DNA from 4 places in the Pseudoalteromonas sp. Angola-30 genome. Region 1 is predicted to be linked to each of the others. Evidence: predicted binding sites of a transcription regulator. Region 1 holds the regulator's gene; each other region holds the start of a gene.
The links. The regulator LexA, encoded in region 1, represses DNA repair genes until DNA is damaged. The targets are predictions, from matches to a motif close to TACTGTATNNNNATACAGTA.
Positions count from the first base shown of each region.

Region 2: a site for LexA is predicted at 2,702-2,721, ahead of ruvC (crossover junction endodeoxyribonuclease RuvC). Genes of this name have one in related genera too.
Region 3: a site for LexA is predicted at 1,727-1,746, ahead of PSH54_RS13805 (SulA-like leucine-rich domain-containing protein). Genes of this name have one in related genera too.
Region 4: a site for LexA is predicted at 2,365-2,384, ahead of PSH54_RS05930 (YebG family protein). Genes of this name have one in related genera too.

Region 1 is NZ_JAQREI010000014.1:76,598-81,294, reverse strand. Features, by position in the region: gene PSH54_RS15720 (DUF7218 family protein) at 1-174, opposite strand, end outside; gene PSH54_RS15715 (hypothetical protein) at 406-786, shown strand; gene PSH54_RS15710 (PaaI family thioesterase) at 797-1,237, opposite strand; gene lexA (transcriptional repressor LexA) at 1,415-2,032, shown strand; gene coxB (cytochrome c oxidase subunit II) at 2,505-3,641, shown strand; gene ctaD (cytochrome c oxidase subunit I) at 3,641-4,697, shown strand, end outside.
Region 2 is NZ_JAQREI010000004.1:29,210-33,906, forward strand. Features, by position in the region: gene PSH54_RS07260 (ABC transporter ATP-binding protein) at 1-151, shown strand, start outside; gene PSH54_RS07265 (ABC transporter permease) at 141-2,642, shown strand; gene ruvC (crossover junction endodeoxyribonuclease RuvC) at 2,771-3,295, shown strand; gene ruvA (Holliday junction branch migration protein RuvA) at 3,298-3,915, shown strand; gene ruvB (Holliday junction branch migration DNA helicase RuvB) at 3,923-4,697, shown strand, end outside.
Region 3 is NZ_JAQREI010000011.1:42,932-47,628, forward strand. Features, by position in the region: gene PSH54_RS13795 (NCS2 family permease) at 1-913, opposite strand, end outside; gene PSH54_RS13800 (tetratricopeptide repeat protein) at 1,031-1,486, shown strand; gene PSH54_RS13805 (SulA-like leucine-rich domain-containing protein) at 1,770-2,204, shown strand; gene PSH54_RS13810 (YchJ family protein) at 2,247-2,726, shown strand; gene PSH54_RS13815 (DUF6172 family protein) at 2,857-3,159, opposite strand; gene PSH54_RS13820 (VC2046/SO_2500 family protein) at 3,350-3,877, opposite strand; tRNA gene PSH54_RS13825 (tRNA-Tyr) at 3,990-4,074, shown strand; tRNA gene PSH54_RS13830 (tRNA-Tyr) at 4,123-4,207, shown strand; gene PSH54_RS13835 (M48 family metallopeptidase) at 4,271-4,697, opposite strand, start outside.
Region 4 is NZ_JAQREI010000003.1:136,250-140,946, forward strand. Features, by position in the region: gene PSH54_RS05915 (hotdog fold domain-containing protein) at 1-211, shown strand, start outside; gene PSH54_RS05920 (bactofilin family protein) at 219-710, opposite strand; gene PSH54_RS05925 (M23 family metallopeptidase) at 700-1,863, opposite strand; gene PSH54_RS05930 (YebG family protein) at 2,002-2,316, opposite strand; gene PSH54_RS05935 (ComEA family DNA-binding protein) at 2,662-2,958, shown strand; gene PSH54_RS05940 (DUF6170 family protein) at 2,970-3,272, opposite strand; gene dsbB (disulfide bond formation protein DsbB) at 3,274-3,792, opposite strand; gene fadR (fatty acid metabolism transcriptional regulator FadR) at 4,314-4,697, shown strand, end outside.

The sequences.
Region 1 (4,697 bases):
ATAGTACAGCTGCTTTTTAGTGCGCTGCTCATACTTTAAGGCTTTGCCGCCTTTGACAGCGGTTTTATGAGTATTGCTATTAGCAATGCGCGCGGCTTTTTGTTTGCTCATGCCTTCATCTCGAAGCGCATCGTACTGATCGTCGTTTTTAATTTGCGGGCCATGATCTACCATAATTGTCCTCCTGAAGCGTTTAATTACACAGAGTGTGTATAACTTTCATACATAAACGGTAAAATTAAGCGTAATTAGCCTAACCCGTTTTATAAGGCAAATTAGGTGCCAATGGCTTTTAAACAGGTATTTTCTATGAATAAAGCCATGTTTAGCGCTTAGTTGATTTGGTATAAAAGTAAAACTGCGTTAAAGTTTGCGATGAAACTATAAGAGGGTAAAAAGCAGACAATGTCGGAAATTCAATTTTTAAATGTAGATCTAGAGCTTGAGTCTAAACAAGATATTAGCGCCCTAGTGGCAGACTTAAAGAAAAACGCGATGGTTTTGCATTATGACAAAGACGAATATCGTCAATTGGCGCGTATTGAAGCCTCAGGTGACATAACCACGCCAGACAAAGCAATCAACCACTTATGTGAATTAATAGAGTCGTGTTCACGTAATGCGCTTAAGCAGTGGCTAAGCTGTTCGCGCAGAACGTTTGATATAGGCTTTGAGTCGGGCACGTCACCTAAGTGTTTTAACCAAGCTCTACATGCAGATACACTACTACGTATATCTGCCATTGGCGCTGGTATGGAAATAACGATTTACCCTATCGAAAAGTAGCCATAGTTAACTATTTGCGCTCGACAACCGCTGCGGTCATTTTTGATACGCAGCAAAGCTCGCCGCGGCTATTGGTTATTTTTATTTCCCATACAGAGCTGCGCTTACCAATATGAAATGCACGAGTAACGGCGGTTAAAGTGCCATTTCGAGAGGCCTTTAAGTGGCTGGCGCTAATTTCCTGTCCAACACAATAAAATTTTGTAAAGTCCACTACAAAGTTAGCGGCGTAGCTTGCTATGGTTTCGGCAAGTACCACATTTGCGCCACCATGTACCATACCAATAGGGTTATGATGCTCAGGAATAGCAGGCATGGTAGCCACTAGGTAATCATCTCCTATTTCGGTTATTTCTATGCCCATGGTTTTCATTAGCGTGCCTTGGCCGTTTATTCCCTCATCTAACTGTTTGCAAAGCTCTAATGTAATGGGTTGATGCCAAATACTCATAATTACTCCTTTATATTGAAAGCAAATTTATAGCATTTTAAATACTGAACGTCTGTAATTACCTAAAATTTATCCAGGTGCGGTGTATTTAGCTATTTTAAAGCACAATTTAAATTTGCGATTTTTATTTAACTGTATATACTCACAGTTAAATGTACTGTATGGAAAACCAGTTGTATGCGACCATTAACTAAACGCCAAGCTCAAATACTCGAACTAATAAAAGTTTTTATTAAAGACACTGGTATGCCTCCTACACGTGCCGAAATTGCGCAAACACTCGGTTTTAAAAGTGCCAATGCCGCAGAAGAACACTTAAAAGCGCTTGCCAAAAAAGGTGTTATTAAAATGAAACCAGGCGCAAGCCGTGGTATTCAATTGGTTGAAGAAGAAGAGCCTGAGCAACTAGGTCTACCATTAATAGGTAGAGTTGCAGCGGGTTCGCCTATTTTGGCGCAAGAACATGTTGAGAGTCACTGTAAAATAGACCCACTTATGTTTAAACCAGCCGCCGACTTTTTATTGCGTGTTAACGGCATGAGTATGAAAGATATAGGTATTATGGATGGTGACTTGCTTGCCGTACACCGTACTCAAACAGCAGAAAACGGCCAAGTTGTGGTTGCACGAGTAGATGAAGACGTAACCGTAAAACGCCTAGAAAAAGCAGGCCGAAAAGTATTATTACACGCCGAAAACGAAGAGTTTACGCCAATTGAAGTAGACCTTGAAAACGAATCTTTTAATATTGAAGGGTTAGCCGTTGGCGTAATAAGAAATGCCGACTGGATGTAATTTTTAACTATTTTTAAGCAATATCTATAAATGCGCACTTTTTAGTGTGCATTTTTGTTTTAAAAACAAACCTTCCACCATCTCAAAGCGCCCTAAAATTATTTAGGCTGTAAACTTTTTTTCACTCATACTTTTATCTTCCTAGGCGTGTTACATCCCTTAATTTTGCTCGTATCTTGGCTGTTAAATAACAATTTAATACGCCGTCATTTAGTCAATTTTAAAATATCACTTGATTGTTTTTTATACTAAAACTTGCTTGTTGTACGTTTTTTAGCTAATCATTAATGTGCTGGACTAACAATAACTCACAGCTTTTTAGTTATGAGAACACACAATATACACAAACCTTTTGTTGTCCTAGCGATACCAATTAAAAATAAGATTGGTTAAAAAATAAAAATAACGAATTGGCGTTTAAGCCGTATGCCTCTTCGCTTTGCATTCGCAATAGCATCAAAGGAGCCGTCACATGGGTAAACTGACCTCTACCTTGTGGCTTGTGTTGATTATGTTCCCGCAGCAAGTGCTGGCTAATAGCCAATACAATATGCGCAAGGGCGTAACCGATATAAGTAATAATGTATATCAGCTACACATGACCATATTTTTAATATGTTGTGTGATTGGGGTGATAGTGTTCGCAATAATGTTTTGGGCACTGATTCATCACCGTAAATCTAAAGGGGCAGTTCCTGCCCAATTTCATGAAAGTACCAAAGTAGAAATTCTTTGGACTGCCATTCCGTTTGTTATTTTAATTGCCATGGCAATCCCTGCCACTAAAACCCTCATTGCGATGGAAGATGCCAGTAAGGCTGACTTAACCATTAAAATTACAGGGTCACAGTGGAAGTGGCATTATGAATATATGGGCGAAGACGTAGAGTTTTACTCTATTTTATCTACCCCTCAAGACGAAATAGCCAACCTTGCTAATAAAAACCCTAATTATTTACTTGAGGTTGATAAACCTTTAGTACTGCCAATTAATCGAAAGGTGCGTTTTTTAATGACCTCTGATGATGTTATCCACTCTTGGTGGGTACCCGATTTTGCCGTTAAAAAAGATGCCAATCCGGGGTTTATCAACGAAACGTGGACCAACATTAACGAAGAAGGTATTTACCGAGGACAGTGTGCAGAGCTGTGCGGTAAAGATCATGGTTTTATGCCCGTGGTGGTTGAAGCTAAATCGCAAGAGGACTTTAACGCATGGCTTGCAGATGCTAAGCAAGCTAAGCAAAAAGCCGCACTTGCTGATGCAGCATTGCTTGAGACAACAATTCCTAAAGAAGAGCTAATGACACTAGGTGAGCAAGTGTATATGGCAAGTTGCGCTGCGTGTCATCAACCTACAGGTATGGGGCTACCGGGCGTATTTCCTGCGTTAAAAGGCAGCCCCATTGTTTTGGGTGATATAAAAGATCACATTGATGTAGTGATTCATGGCCGCCCAGGAACTGCAATGCAAGCATTTGCAAAGCAGCTCTCAATTAAACAACTTGCAGCGGTAATTACCTATAAACGTAATGCGTGGGGTAATGAAACGGGTGATGTCATCCAACCTAGTGAAATTCAGGCAGCACTTGATGCGGAGGCGAACTAATGAGTAGCATAGTAGAACAACCTAACGCCAATGACGCTCACCACGGCCATCACCCAGCCAAAGGTTTTAAACGTTGGTTATACACAACAAACCATAAAGATATTGGCAGCATGTACTTAATTTTTTCGCTGACTATGTTTTTAATTGGCGGTGCAATGGCCATGGTTATTCGGGCTGAGTTATTTCAGCCAGGATTACAATTGGTAGACCCACACTTTTTTAACCAAATGACCACAGTACACGGTTTAATTATGGTGTTTGGTGCTGTAATGCCAGCCTTTACAGGGCTTGCTAACTGGATGGTACCGCTTATGATTGGCGCGCCAGATATGGCACTGCCCAGAATGAACAACTGGAGCTTTTGGATTTTACCCTTCGCTTTTTTAATTTTATTGGCCTCGTTATTAATGCCTGGAGGCGGCCCCGCATTTGGCTGGACGTTCTATGCGCCGCTTTCAACAACGTACAGTAACGACAACACCGCAATGTTTGTGTTTGCAGTGCACATTATGGGGATTAGCTCAATTATGGGCGCAATAAACGTTATTGTGACCATTGTTAATTTACGTGCCCCAGGCATGACATGGATGAAACTACCATTATTTGTTTGGACATGGCTAATAACCGCATTTTTATTAATTGCTGTTATGCCCGTATTGGCCGGAGCGGTCACTATGGTGCTCACCGATAAATACTTTGGAACCAGCTTTTTTGATGCGGCAGGCGGCGGCGATCCGGTGATGTTTCAGCACATATTTTGGTTTTTTGGCCATCCCGAAGTGTACATCATGATTTTACCCGCCTTTGGTATTATTTCGACCATAGTGCCTACATTCTCACGTAAAAAACTATTTGGTTATGCCTCAATGGTTTACGCAACCTCCTCTATTGCATTACTGAGCTTTATAGTGTGGGCACATCATATGTTTACGACCGGTATGCCCGTTGCTGGCGAGCTATTTTTTATGTACGCGACCATGCTGATATCGGTGCCTACAGGGGTAAAAGTATTTAACTGGGTAGCCACTATGTGGCGAGGGTCAATAAGTTTTGAAG
Region 2 (4,697 bases), on a different contig from region 1:
ACTATTATTTGATTTAAACCAGCAGCACGGCACAACGCTAATTTTAGTAACTCACGATGAAGCACTCGCGCAAAAGTGCCAGCATATTGTACAAATTGAAGCGGGCTGCTTAGTTAAAAACTCAAAAGAGGACGTAGCGAATGTGGGCTAAGTTAGCACTTAAATTATTTGCACGTGAATTTCGCCGCGGCGAACTTACGGTAATTAGTGCCGCCATTGCGCTGGCGGTGTTAACGGTGCTTACACTGTCTATGGTCACTGAGCGAATAGCACAAAGCATAGCGCAAAAAAGTAGCGCGTTTATTGCCGCAGATAGAGTACTGGCAAGCGCCCATGAGCTAGATACGGCGTTTATTAGCAAAGCCAAACAAGAAAACTTACAAACTGCGCAAATGATCTACTTTGATACCATGTTATTTGCCAACGACGAGATGCAATTTACCTCAGTAAAAGCGGCGTCTAACGAATACCCGTTAAAAGGCGAGTTAAAAGTAAAATCATCGTTGCTTGGTGAAACACAAGTAGCGCAGAGCGGTCCGAAGCCTGGCAATGTGTGGCTAAGTGAATCGGTTTTTTACAGCTTAAATATTGATATTGGCAGCCAAGTAGAGCTAGGAGCAGAAGTATTTAATGTGGAAAAAGTGGTGGTTGAAGAGCCAGATGCGCCGTTTAATGTATTTTCGAGCAGCCGCAGAGTGCTTATAAATATTGCTGATGTTGCAAAAACTGAGGTTATTCAACCTGGCAGCCGAGTAAACTACCGCCAACTCTACGCAGGCGATGAATCAGATATAACGCGGTTTTATGAATGGTTAAAGCCGCAAATGGCGGAAAACCAACGTTGGTATGGCGTAAAAGATAGGCAATCGCCCATATCAAATAGCTTAAACCGTGCAGAAAGCTTTTTATTACTGGCCGGTTTGCTGGGTATTATTTTGGCTACGGTTGCTATTGCTGTGTCGGCAAAGCGTTATTGTGAGCGCCAATACGACCCCGTAGCAATGATGAAAACGCTTGGCGGAAGCCGTGCATTAATCCGTAAAATATATTTTATGCACTTACTCATGGTGTGTGCTTTAGCGGTTATTGTGGGATTAGCCATAGGTTACGGTTTGCAAGAAATAGCCACTGGTTATTTAGCAAAAAGCATGGATATGAGCTTACCTGCCGCCGGGTTTAAACCTTGGCTGGTGGCCATTAGCACAGGCGTTATATGTGCAGTTATGTTCTCTATTAAGCCACTGCTTGATTTATTTGATATTCCACCGCTTAGAGTATTGCGCCGTAATTTAGGCGACAGACTAGCCGTAAGCCGTGTGCACTTAGGTTTAAGCGCGCTTACGGTGTTTTTATTAATGTGGTTATTTAGTAATAACATTAAAATAACGCTTATTTTATTTGTCTCTACGCTTGCTTTGATTGCGGTTTTATTTGTTATTTCAAAATTAATATTTGGCGGTGGCCGTAAATTAGGCTTAAAACCAGGCAACAGTTGGTCGTTAGCTATTGCTTCTATACAAAAGCGTGCCAACGTAAATGCGGTGCAGCTTATTAGCTTTTCGTTGGCGATTAAATTGCTATTGTTTTTGATTGTGCTTAAAAACGACATGATCTCAGATTGGCAGTCTCAATTACCCGCCGATGCACCTAATGCATTTTTAGTTAATATTACGCAAAACGAACTAGAGCCTGTAAATAATTACCTAGCAGAGAACGATATTTTAGTTTCGGATTTTTATCCAACCATTCGTGGGCGAGTAAATGCGGTAAATGGCGAGCTTGTGGCGCGTAAAGTGTCGTTGCAAGATAACGAGAAAAAAGATGAAGAAGCGCGCTCAGGCATTGGCCGTGAGCTTAACCTAACCTGGCTTGATAATGTGCCTGCTCAAAACGAAATTGTGCAAGGCCAGTGGTTTGGCGAAGGCGCAGTGGGTGAGGCATCGGTTGAGGAGTCTATGTTGGAGCGCCTAGACGTAGAAATAGGCGACACCTTAACATTTTTAATTGGTGCGCAATCATTTGACGCCAAAATTACTAGTGTGCGTAAAGTAAACTGGGCTACGCTAAAACCTAACTTTTTTATTATTTTAAGCCCCGATGTACTAAAAGATTTTCCGGCAACGTATATTTCATCTGTGCGTATAGAGCCAGATCAAAAGAAAGCGTTTAGCCAGTTACTGCGCACTTATCCAACCATTACCGCTATCGATGTAGATAACTTTGTTAAGCAAATACAATCAACCATTGAGCAGGTGTCGTTAGCTATTGGCTTTGTGCTTGCTATTGTGGTGTTGTGTGGTGCATTAGTGCTTATATCTCAGGTGCAAGCGAGCCTTGGTGAGCGAATGCAAGAAATAGTAATACTGCGAACGTTAGGCGCCAAAGGGCGGCTAATTAAAAATGCGACGCTTTATGAGTTTTTGCTATTAGGTGGCTTAGCCGGGTTTGTAGCTGCATTATTTAGTGATGTAGCCTTGCTGATTGTTCAGCAGCAAATGTTTGACTTAGCCGGTAAGTTGCACCCAACAATTTGGCTAATAGGGCCAGTGTCGGGCGGGGTGTTTGTAGCCGCGCTTGGCTACTTTATGATTGCCCGTAAACTTAAACAAAATACCCAAGGCTTAGTACGTGCTTTAGCCTAAGCTATACTTTTAACGCTAAACGCCCGCACTAAGTTGCGGGCGTTTTTGTTTTTACTCGCCACTGGTAATTTATACAGTGCTCTGGCATTATTACCGTTATTGAAAAATAACAATAATGAGTGTGCTGTTTGGCCATTATTTTAGGGATAGACCCAGGTTCGCGTTTAACCGGTTATGGTGTGGTTGCGCATCAAGGCGCTAAATTTACCTATTTAGGAAGCGGGTGCATTAAATTAGCCGAGCATGAGTTCCCCATACGATTAAAAATGATCTACCAAGGGATCACGCAAATAATAGAGCAGTTCTCCCCCGAAACCTTTGCCATAGAAAAAGTATTTATGGCGCATAACCCGGATGCCGCGCTAAAACTTGGCCAAGCCCGAGGAGCCGCCATAGTGGGAGCCTCTATGGCCGACTTACCCGTATTTGAATACTCAGCACGGCAAATTAAACAAGCCGTGGTAGGCAATGGCGGCGCCGATAAATCGCAAGTGCAACACATGGTAAAAAATATTTTAAAATTACCTGGCACACCGCAAGCCGATGCGGCCGATGCGCTTGCCATTGCAATTTGCCATGCGCACTCAGAACAAAATTTAATAAAACTAGCGGGTAGCGCAAGCAAAACCGTTAGAGGACGTTTAAGGAAATAAATATGATTGGCCGTTTAAATGGCATTTTAGTTGAAAAGCAGCCGCCCGAAATTTTATTAGAAGTAAGCGGCGTAGGCTACGAAGTACAAATGCCCATGACCTGTTTTTACGACTTACCCAATATTGGCGAAAACGCCATAGTGTACACGCACTTTGTAGTACGCGAAGACGCACAACTATTATTTGGCTTTAATAATAAAACCGAGCGCGCGCTTTTCAGAGAACTATTAAAAGCAAATGGTGTGGGCCCTAAACTAGGCTTAGCTATTTTATCGGGCATGTCGGCGCAACAATTTGTTAGTTGCGTTAACAACGAAGATGCCACAACATTAGTTAAATTACCGGGTGTGGGTAAAAAAACCGCTGAGCGTTTAGTGCTAGAAATGAAAGACCGCTTAAAAGATTGGGGTAACGACTTATTTACGCCATATAGCGATAATGCCGTTATAGAGCCTCCTAGCGAAGCAACAATTGCCAATAATGCCGCAGACGATGCCGTATCGGCACTTGTTGCGCTTGGTTATAAATTGCCACAGGCGCAAAAAGCAGTAAAATCGGTAAGTAAACCCGATATGTCTACTGAGGTTCTTATTAAAGAATCTTTAAAATCAATGTTGTGAGTAACCCATGATTGAAGCTGATCGTTTAATTGACGCGAGCGAAAAAACCAACGAAGACACCATAGACCGCGCAATAAGGCCCAAGCTTTTAGCCGACTACAAAGGTCAGCCGCATGTTAAGCAGCAAATGGAAATATTTATAGAGGCAGCGCGAAGCCGCGGTGAAGCGCTCGATCATCTATTAATATTTGGCCCGCCGGGCTTAGGTAAAACTACACTTGCTAATATTGTTGCCAATGAGCTTAATGTAAGTATTAAAACCACCTCAGGCCCAGTACTTGAAAAAGCCGGCGACCTTGCTGCATTGCTTACCAACCTTGAAGAAGGCGATGTGCTGTTTATTGATGAAATACACAGACTCAGCCCGCAAGTTGAAGAAATACTTTACCCCGCAATGGAAGATTACCAACTCGATATTATGATTGGTGAAGGCCCCGCTGCACGCTCTATTAAATTAGACTTACCGCCGTTTACGCTTATTGGCGCGACAACACGCGCAGGCTCACTTACCTCACCACTTAGAGACCGTTTTGGTATAGTGCAGCGCTTAGAGTTTTACTCAGTAGCTGACTTATCGCATATAGTGGGGCGCTCTGCACATTACCTAGATTTACAAATGTGCGACGATGGCGCTACCGAAATTGCAAAACGCTCACGAGGCACACCGCGTATAGCTAACCGCTTATTGCGCCGTGTGCGCGATTACACGCAAGTAAAATCAGATGGTACAGTAAATGCCTCCGTTGCCGAGCTTGCCCTTGATATGATTGACGTAGATAAAA
Region 3 (4,697 bases), on a different contig from region 1:
CAATATAAGAAGTAGTGGTAGAAGTACCTAACATTGCACCTGCAATAGTAGCTGTACTATCTGCACTTAAAGCACGCCCTAAACGTGGCATATTGCCTTTTTCATCGGCTAAGCCTGCTTTTTGAGTTACCGCAACTAACGTGCCTGATGTATCAAATAAATCAACAAACAAAAACGCAAAAATTACACTCAGCATAGAAAGCTCAAAGGCCGCTGCAAAATCAAGTTGCATGAAGGTAGGTAAAATAGACGGTGGCATTGACATTACGCCGTGGTACTCAACTAAGTCGAGGCTTAACGCAATGCCCGTTACTAGCAAAATGCTAATAAGTACGCCGCTTTTTATATCACGATAAAGCAAAGCAGCAATGACAAAAAAGCTTAAAATAGCTAATAAAGGACCTGCCGAAGTAATATCGCCAAGCTGTACTAATGTAGCTGGGCTTGAAACAATAATGCCTGCATTTTTAAGCGCAATTAACGCTAAAAACGCACCAATACCAGTGGCAATAGCCTGCTTTAAAACCAGAGGGATAGCATTAATTATCCACTCTCTGACCTTAAACAAACTTAATACTAAAAATATACAACCAGACATAAATACCGCACCTAATGCAGCTTGCCAGCTATAACCCATGCCCAGTACAACACCGTAAGTAAAAAATGCGTTTAAACCCATGCCCGGCGCAAGTGCTAAAGGGTAATTAGCCCACAATCCCATAATAAAACAGCCAATAGCAGCCGCAATACAGGTAGCAACAAATGCAGCACCTTGATCCATGCCTGCTTCCGCAAGCATTGCAGGGTTTACAAATACAATGTAAACCATAGTAATGAAAGTAGTGATTCCAGCAATGCTTTCGCGTCGCACATTGGAGTTATTTTCGCGGAGTTTAAATAGAGCTTCGAGCATAATAGACTTGTGATAGTAAAAAGTGACGTGATTTTACCATAAAATTAAGTATAAACAGGACATTTTACCTTGCGATATACTAAACTGTTGACGTAGAAACTATAAAAAAGAAAATATATGAATAAGACTCAGCCTAGCGGACAAGACTTAGAGCAGCAATTAAACAATATTTTAGATTTTGTAACACAGCCTACAAACCACAGCGCTGAAAACAATAGTGATGTAAGTGAGCAAACAACACTTAACAAAGCACTGTATTATTTAAAGCATAACCAAGCACCGTTGGCAGCTAAGTGGATGCGCCTTGCCGCAATGGCCGGAAATCATCGCGCCCAGTTTTATTTAGGGTTATTTTTTGTCAAAGGCCAAGGCGTACCAAAAAGCGTATTTCACGCAGCAGCATGGTTAAGTTTAGCCAGCAGCCAAGGCTATGAACCGGCAACCGCTGCTTTAGATGATTTAAGAAAATATATCGACACCAAGCGTCTTAAAGACGCTCAGTGCTATGCAGCCAGTTTGTATGAGCAAATCCACCAAATTCAGTTTGCCCACTTAATCCCAAAAAATGACTAACTACTGTATAGCTAACAGCTAAGCACTGTAAAACACACTAAAATAACTGTATAGCCATCCCTTAAGTACTGTATAACACTGCTACACTTTATACAGTACTGCAAACACCCTCAGCTTTCACTTACACAGCTTGAATTATAACCCACTGTTTTTAAATGGTTATTTTTATTCTTTATTTTTTAAAACCATTAACTGTATAAAAAATAACAAAAAACGCTTGCACACAACAACTGTATAAACTACTGTATACATGTACTGTATATAAACCCAGTGAGTGAGACCTATGCTACAGCCAATTACCGTAAGAACCGTTAAAAGCTACCAACAACATGATGAAAGTGAGTCGGTAAACTTAATAAAAGTAGAAGATGAAATTTCTGCTACGTTTGAGATGCTAAAAGTGTTGCACCAATACAATAGCTCTAACGCATGGACCTTACTGATTGCGCCCGACCATGTGCCTAGTAAAGCCTTGTTAGATAGCTGCTCTATAGATACCAGCAAACTGCTTGTAATAAGACAAAAGCATTTAGTAAATTTAGAGTATGTGCTTAATTCAGCACTTCATAATGGTAACTTTGCAGCCATTATTACGTGGACCGATATAGTAAGTGAGCAGCAGCTTGTTAATTTATCGCTTAATTTAAACAAAAGAAGCGCTAAGCTATTTTGCTTTACTAAAAAAACCAGCACTACAGCAATATCACTTACTCAATAAGCTTGGTAAAATACATTTTTAATTTATGTTAATTAGTATTTTATGAGTGTAACTAGTACTAGCGCTTGCTTATGCAACAGTCAGCTTAATTATGGCGACTGTTGCCAGCCTTATCATCTTGATATAAAAACCCCAGCAACACCTGAGCAACTAATGCGTTCGCGCTTTAGTGCTTATGCATTAAAAAATGCATCTTATGTATTTAAAACTTACGCCAAAGAAAAACAAGCACAAAACCCAGTAAATGAAATTGCTGACTTTGCTAATAGCTGCCGCTTTGTAAAATTAGTTGTGCGCGATACGCAGCAAAGTGATGAGCGAGGTTATGTTGCCTTTAACGCGTATTATTTTTACCAAAACTTATATTGTGAGTTGGATGAGAAATCAGACTTTATAAAAGAGAACGGTGAATGGCGTTATTTAGAGGGTATTATTAATCCGGTCGCCGATATAAAAGTTGCCAGAAACGACCCCTGCCCATGTGCAAGCGGTAAAAAATATAAAAAGTGTCACAGTGTATAAAATAAGCTAAACACTTAGCATAAAAATAGCTTTTTATTTAAGCGCTACTCTATACCACTAAACATGTTAATAACTGCCATAAACAAAAAATGGACCATCTAGGTCCATTTTCTACAATATTGCTATTGGTTTATTCATCATCATCTAGATCGAACGATTCACGCTGCGCAGGTCTAGCTAAAATCTCAACATAGAATGAAGTAAGCGCCTGCTTTTCGATTTCGCTGATCTTGTTGTTAATTTCAGCTACGTGAACAACTTCGGCATCATCGGCACTTGTGCCAAACTTACAGTCAAACGCCCAGTAATCAGCTTCAACAGGTAGCGTTTTATTGCGCTCTCTTTTCAAATATTTTTTCACTTCATGCTTTGCAGCATCAACCATACGAGGGTATTTGATTTTCTCATGATTTAGCGTGAATGTTTTCTTCATTACGTTCCTAATTACCTTGATTTAATGATAATGGCACTCAAGTCATACCATTTGCAGCCATTATAGCAATTGCATTTAATTTGTGGATGCTTTTTTTAAACAAAAAAAGAATTGTTCTATTTTATTGCATAACCGGTTATTAAATATAAGGTGTTTTAGGCTTTTAAAACGCACAAGTGTTAAATTATTTTTATGCGTTAGCAACAAGCAATGGCTTATGTATAGCCTCATTAGTTAAATCGTCATAAAATGCCGCGGCGTCCATTTGTGGACTTGCAAGCGCGGTGTGCGTGTCATTTAAGCGCCTGCGTACTGATAGTTCACAATTATCGATTACTGTTAAAGGAATATGTAACTTGTCATCTCTAATCGCTAGTGGCTCAGGGTTTAAGCAGTGGCTTAATTTTATTGCTTTCATGCCTGCTTGCTCGCCTTGTTGAACAATCACCGACGCGTGCTCTTGCCCTATGGTCATATCAAATTTTTCGGGAGCTAATAATTGCTTTGGTCCAGCACCAAAGCGCTCCCTTAACTGTTCTTCGTCTACATAAGCACTATGCGTTTCACTTTTTGGCAAGTGAAATTGACTAAAATCCAGCGCATCGTGCGATAGCATCGCTAATAAAAGTGAGAATTCGCCTCTGCGATTTTCATGCACACTTTTATTTAGCCTGGTCTTTAGTTGACTCTCTGTGATTAACAAATCATCGATTTGCATAGTCTTTAGCCGATTATGATAACTGATAGATATTTATCGGCTTTATTTCAAATTTCTTTAGCTTTTTTCTTTACTTAAATACGCAGTTTGCTATTATCAGCGCCGTTGCATTGGAGGGGTTCCCGAGCGGCCAAAGGGATCAGACTGTAAATCTGACGGCTCAGCCTTCGCTGGTTCGAATCCAGCTCCCTCCACCACTTTTCTTACCGCTAAGTTAAGTGGGGCCAAATGTAACAAAATAGTGTGGAGGGGTTCCCGAGCGGCCAAAGGGATCAGACTGTAAATCTGACGGCTCAGCCTTCGCTGGTTCGAATCCAGCTCCCTCCACCACTTCTTATCTTCAGTATCCTTTTCTATATCTTTTTCATTACTATTTAAAACTTCATTTTTAGACTAATTATCAAATACCCACTGTAATGTTGCTCCGTGGTTTTTAAGCCATGCTGATGCAGATTTATAATCGGGATAAAAATTAGCTACGCGCTTCCAAAAAGCGCTGCTGTGGTTCAAATACTTTAAATGAGCCAATTCGTGCACAATAACATAATCAATTATATGATGAGGCGCCCCAACAAGGTTAAGGCTAAAGGTTAGCTCTCGCCGAGAATTACAACTCCCCCACTTACGTTTATAACTTCCAATCGTCAATTTAGTCGGTAATGCTTCTGACATCTGTTGGCAATAATAAGCTAAACGCATTTCAATGTAGTTTGTTAGCACTTCTTCAAGGGCAAGGCAAAGTAACTGCTTGCGTTTTTCAGGCTGTTTTTTTACTCGATTAGAAGTGTAAATAGTAAATACGCTATCAGATTGCTGAACA
Region 4 (4,697 bases), on a different contig from region 1:
GCCTTATAAAACGCATCGCTGGATCCCAAAAGGAATGACGGTACACTATTTAGCAAAGGTTGATACCGATGTAACTGCTATTGCAGAAATCGACTTGCCTCGCCAATGGGTAGATAAAGAAGATTTAGTGGTGCCAGTTAAGCTTTACAATACCCGCAATGAACTGGTGTTCACTGCAGATATTACGATGTACATAACCGAGAAAAAGTAATGAGCGCTTAATTAGATTTGGCTTTATCAGCGGCTTGCTTATTAACAAACGACAAGTCGCTATCAGCATCATCAAGCAAAGTTTTTACTTCTTTAGCCGGCTTTAAATCTTCGCTAATAAGTTCCGGTTCTTCTTTTTCAAAGCGCTGTTTTAAGCTGCCTTCAATAATGGCTCCCGCATCAATACTTAGTGTATCGTGAAAAACATCGCCATGTACGTGAGCACTGCTTTGAATATTCACTTCACTTGCGTTTAGTGAGCCAATAATTTTGCCTTTTACAATTACACTTTTAGCTTCAACCACACCTTCAACAATGCCGGTAGAGCCAATTACCAAGTGCTCTGCCTTTATATCGCCATCAATTCGGCCATCTAGCTGCACTTCGCCCTGGCTTGTAAGTGTGCCAGTTAAGCGCACATCTTCAGAAATAATAGAAGGGGTATGATTTACTCTTTTTAACGTAGTTTGACTACTTGGTTGCTTTTTTTTACCGAACACGAGAAAGCGCCTTTGTTATTTTTAGAGGATTGACATGTTTGCCATCGAGTAACACTTCATAGTGTAAGTGGGTGCTGGTACTTCTGCCAGTACTGCCCATTAATCCAATTACCTCATTTTTAGCAATTGTTTGGCCTTTTTTCACTTTAATTTTATTTAAGTGGCCAAAACGGGTGACCAAGCCATTTTTGTGCTCTAGCTCGATAAAGTTACCATAGCCGCCATTTTTACCAGCGCGCAATACACGTGCATCAGCAGGGGCAAAAATTTCGGTTTTATGCCAGCCGGCTAAATCAACACCTTTGTGAAAAGCGCGGCGGTTGTTCATCGGATCTTTACGTAACCCAAAGTTGCTCGAAATATAGTATTTAGCCGCAGGCAAGGGCAGTGAGTTAGGCAGCTCTGTTAAAAAGTTTTCAAGGTTGTTAAGTAATAATAGCTTATCAACAATGGCTAAAAACTGCCCTGGTATTTTAGTTTCGTCAAATACATCTAACGGGCCACCTTGCGCACTGGTTTGTGCGCCCAGTGCTAAATGTTGTTCAAGGGCTGATTCTAAGCCTGCGCCTTTTAACATCGCTAAAATTGCATCATGGCGTTTATTAATTTGCGCATCAATAAGCGCAAAATTGTGCTCGTAGTATTTATTTAAGCGCTCGTAACGTGCGGCAAAAGTGATTGGCGTTAGAAGGCTCGCATGTTTGTCTTTCGGCTCTTCATCTACAAGTGGTTCATGAAACTCGCCTTTGTCTTGATTAACAGGCGACTCAAGTTGTTCTTCTAGTTTTATTGTCTCTTTACTAATAGATGCGGGGAGGGATTCAATCATACCTTGCAAAAGTGCTTGCTTTTGCTCTAGTACAGCAAGTTGTTCTAATTGCTTAGCGTGCAGTGCTTTTTGTTCTTGGACCTGTTTTTGCCACGCTTGTTGTTTGTCAATTTGGCTTTGTTCTATGTCGGTAATTTTATTTGTTTGGCTATAAACACGAAAACTAGAAATACCGACCCAAGTAATAGTGCCTAAAATAAGCAGTACTGTAAAAAGCTGAAACCAAGGTGCCAAAACAACATGCTTAACTTCGCCATTTTGACGAATAAGCAACTGACGGGCTGGGAAAAATTTTTGGTAAAAAGACTTAATAAATACTGACATGGCACATAAACACTCGCTATTAACCGGATTAATGTATCAATTTCAGTCTAAAAAGCCAGAAAAAATTTGTAACTGTTCAAAAATTAATAAAAAAGGGCTGCTATTTAGTAGCAGCCCTTTATTTAAAATAGTCACAAATTAGCTAGCTTGTTGTTCGTCGTTATCTTTTATTGATGCTACGTTGTCGGCTTTTTTAGCTTTAGCTGTACTTTTTGTTGTGGGTTCTTTTGCGCCTTTTAACACCGCCATAAAGTCATCTTTACTCTTTGCAATTTCAAGCGCAAGCGATTCAACCTGTTGCTCGCTCAGTGGCACATCTACTTTTTCCAGCATTACTTCAAGCGATTCTGCTATATCGAGCATTTTGTCATAGGCATCCGCTTCTTTTTTAGTAGTAAACGTCATTCGCTCAACTCCGTTTCGTTCTACAACATATTTAACAACAACAGCCATGATCTCTCCTGCTTGATTGCGTGGTAATGTGGTTACTGACCTGTAGGTCACTGTTTTTATATACAGTAAATGTTTGTGTGTAAAATTGCAAGCATTCGGTGCATTTTTAGCTTGTCATCAATTTGACAAAAAAGCGTAACTTTACTTTAGTTAAGCAATCACTTGTTGTACCAGCTGCATTTTAGGTTTTCGGATTTAGGTGATTATGCACTGGAAATAATATAAGTGATGCGCGTTGCTCCTTATTTAACATTATTTCCTCAAATAAAAATTAAGCACATGTTTAAAGCCAAATTAGCAGTTTAACTATAACGCTTTGGTATAAACAAAAATAAGGAATAACAAATGAAAAATCTATTAACGCTACTTATTATTAGCTTTTTAAGCTTTAGCGCGTTTACCCACGCTAACCCTGTTGAAGATAAGCCTATGGTTGAAATGCCGCAAGCGCCAGTTATTAATATTAATAGTGCCGACTCAGAAATGCTGGCCAAGTTGCCTGGAATTGGTAAGAAAAAAGCGCAGGCTATTGTTGATTACAGGGTTGAAAATGGCGAATTTGCCCAGCTGAGCGATTTAGCTAACGTAAAAGGAATAGGTAAAAAGCTTGTAGCTAAACTAGAAGGAAAAGTGTCTTTATAATAGGCAGGGCGCTAAGCGCCCTGTGAATACTGCTCAAGTGCTTTGGCTAAATATTTTTTAGCGAAGTTTATTTCAATCGGGGTGGTTAAAAGCGGGTAACACAGGCCACCTAAAATTAAAAAGGGAATGAGTTCCCACCCTTTAAAAACAGTAAATAATAAAAACAATGGGCTGAGCAATATCAGCTTTACTATTCTTAATAACACTCTATCGGTAGCAGGTAGCATACTTAGCGCAATAGCAACAACGGCTTGTCGCTGCCTCACTTTAAGGTGCTTTAGTTCAGGCAGCTGACTGGTAAAAAACGTAAACATATTAAATAGTCTTTTTAGTAAGTAAGCGAGTGGTAACAATTACAAAAAGCGTGATAGTAAATAACGCAAATAGTATTTCCATCCATGCTGGCATACTTAATCCCGCAAATTGCCAATCGATATTACCGCAATCCCCTGTGGCTTGAAAAAAGCTTGGGATCCATTCATGCAATGGCATAAATGAAGGAAAGTTTGGCTCAAACTCACAGCTAAACGCAAAGGGATCGGTGGTTGTTTGCATTTCAATGTGCTCACGCGCAATAAAGTAACCCCACACACTTGATACATCCCACACTAAATAAGCGATAGCGCGTACTAATTTACTTTGTGGTTTAGTTGCGCCAATAATGCCTGCCCCTAATAAGCCTAATACCGCAGTTCGCTGGTAAATACACATAATGCATGGAGCAAGGCCCATCTGGTATTGAAAAAACAGTGCGGTGACTTCTAATAAAAATACAATGCCTGTAAATAGTAGCCATGGAGTACGTTGAGTAGGGAGTTGTGCTAGCCAGTTCATAAAAAATCCGCATTGAAATAAGACGTTGAATTATGTACTAGGATAAAGTAACGAGCAACAAAAAGGGTAAAAAAGCTACCGAAGTGGCTTTTTTTAAGATGAAATTAATAAGCGGTTATGGGCAATCCTATTTAGGGAAAGGTTAAGCTTTTTTGCTAAGTAAACATGTAATATAAGATTGGTTCGCTAAAAAGGCTTGATTAAACGTTACAGTTAACAGGCTCTGCTGTATGCAATATTTTGAATGTACTTGCTGCCGCACACGGGAATTATTGTAGTAATGCAATGGTGAAGCAAAAACAGCAATAGTATTAATGTACCTACTATGAATAGGGTTAATTTATTTAGCGAATTAGGCCTAATTTAAGCATGTTGAATTTTATTATTTACTATTGCGAAATTTTCAGCGGTTGGTTGGCACTTATATCAACGAGTTTACTTGTTAGTTATATTTCATCTGGTACAATCTGTCAGTTATTCGTATAAAACGATGAGTTGTGATTAATTCGAGTGGGAATTGAATGAGAATTTTTAAAGCTAAAAGCCCAGCAGGATTTGCTGAAGAGTATATAGTTGAATCTATCTGGAACGGCGATTTCCCTCCAGGTTCAATTCTACCTGCAGAGCGTGAGCTTTCTGAGTTAATTGGTGTAACCAGAACAACCTTACGTGAAGTACTGCAACGTTTAGCACGCGATGGCTGGCTAACTATTCAGCACGGCAAGCCAACCAGAGTGAATAACTTTTGGGAAACATCGGGTTTAAACATACTCGAAACGCTGGCGCGCTTAGATGAAGACAAAATGCCAGAGCTGACCGATCAGTTATTATCTGCACGTACTAATATTAGTGCTATTTATACCCGTGCAGCGATAAAGCTTAACCCTGAGCGTGTTATTGAGATT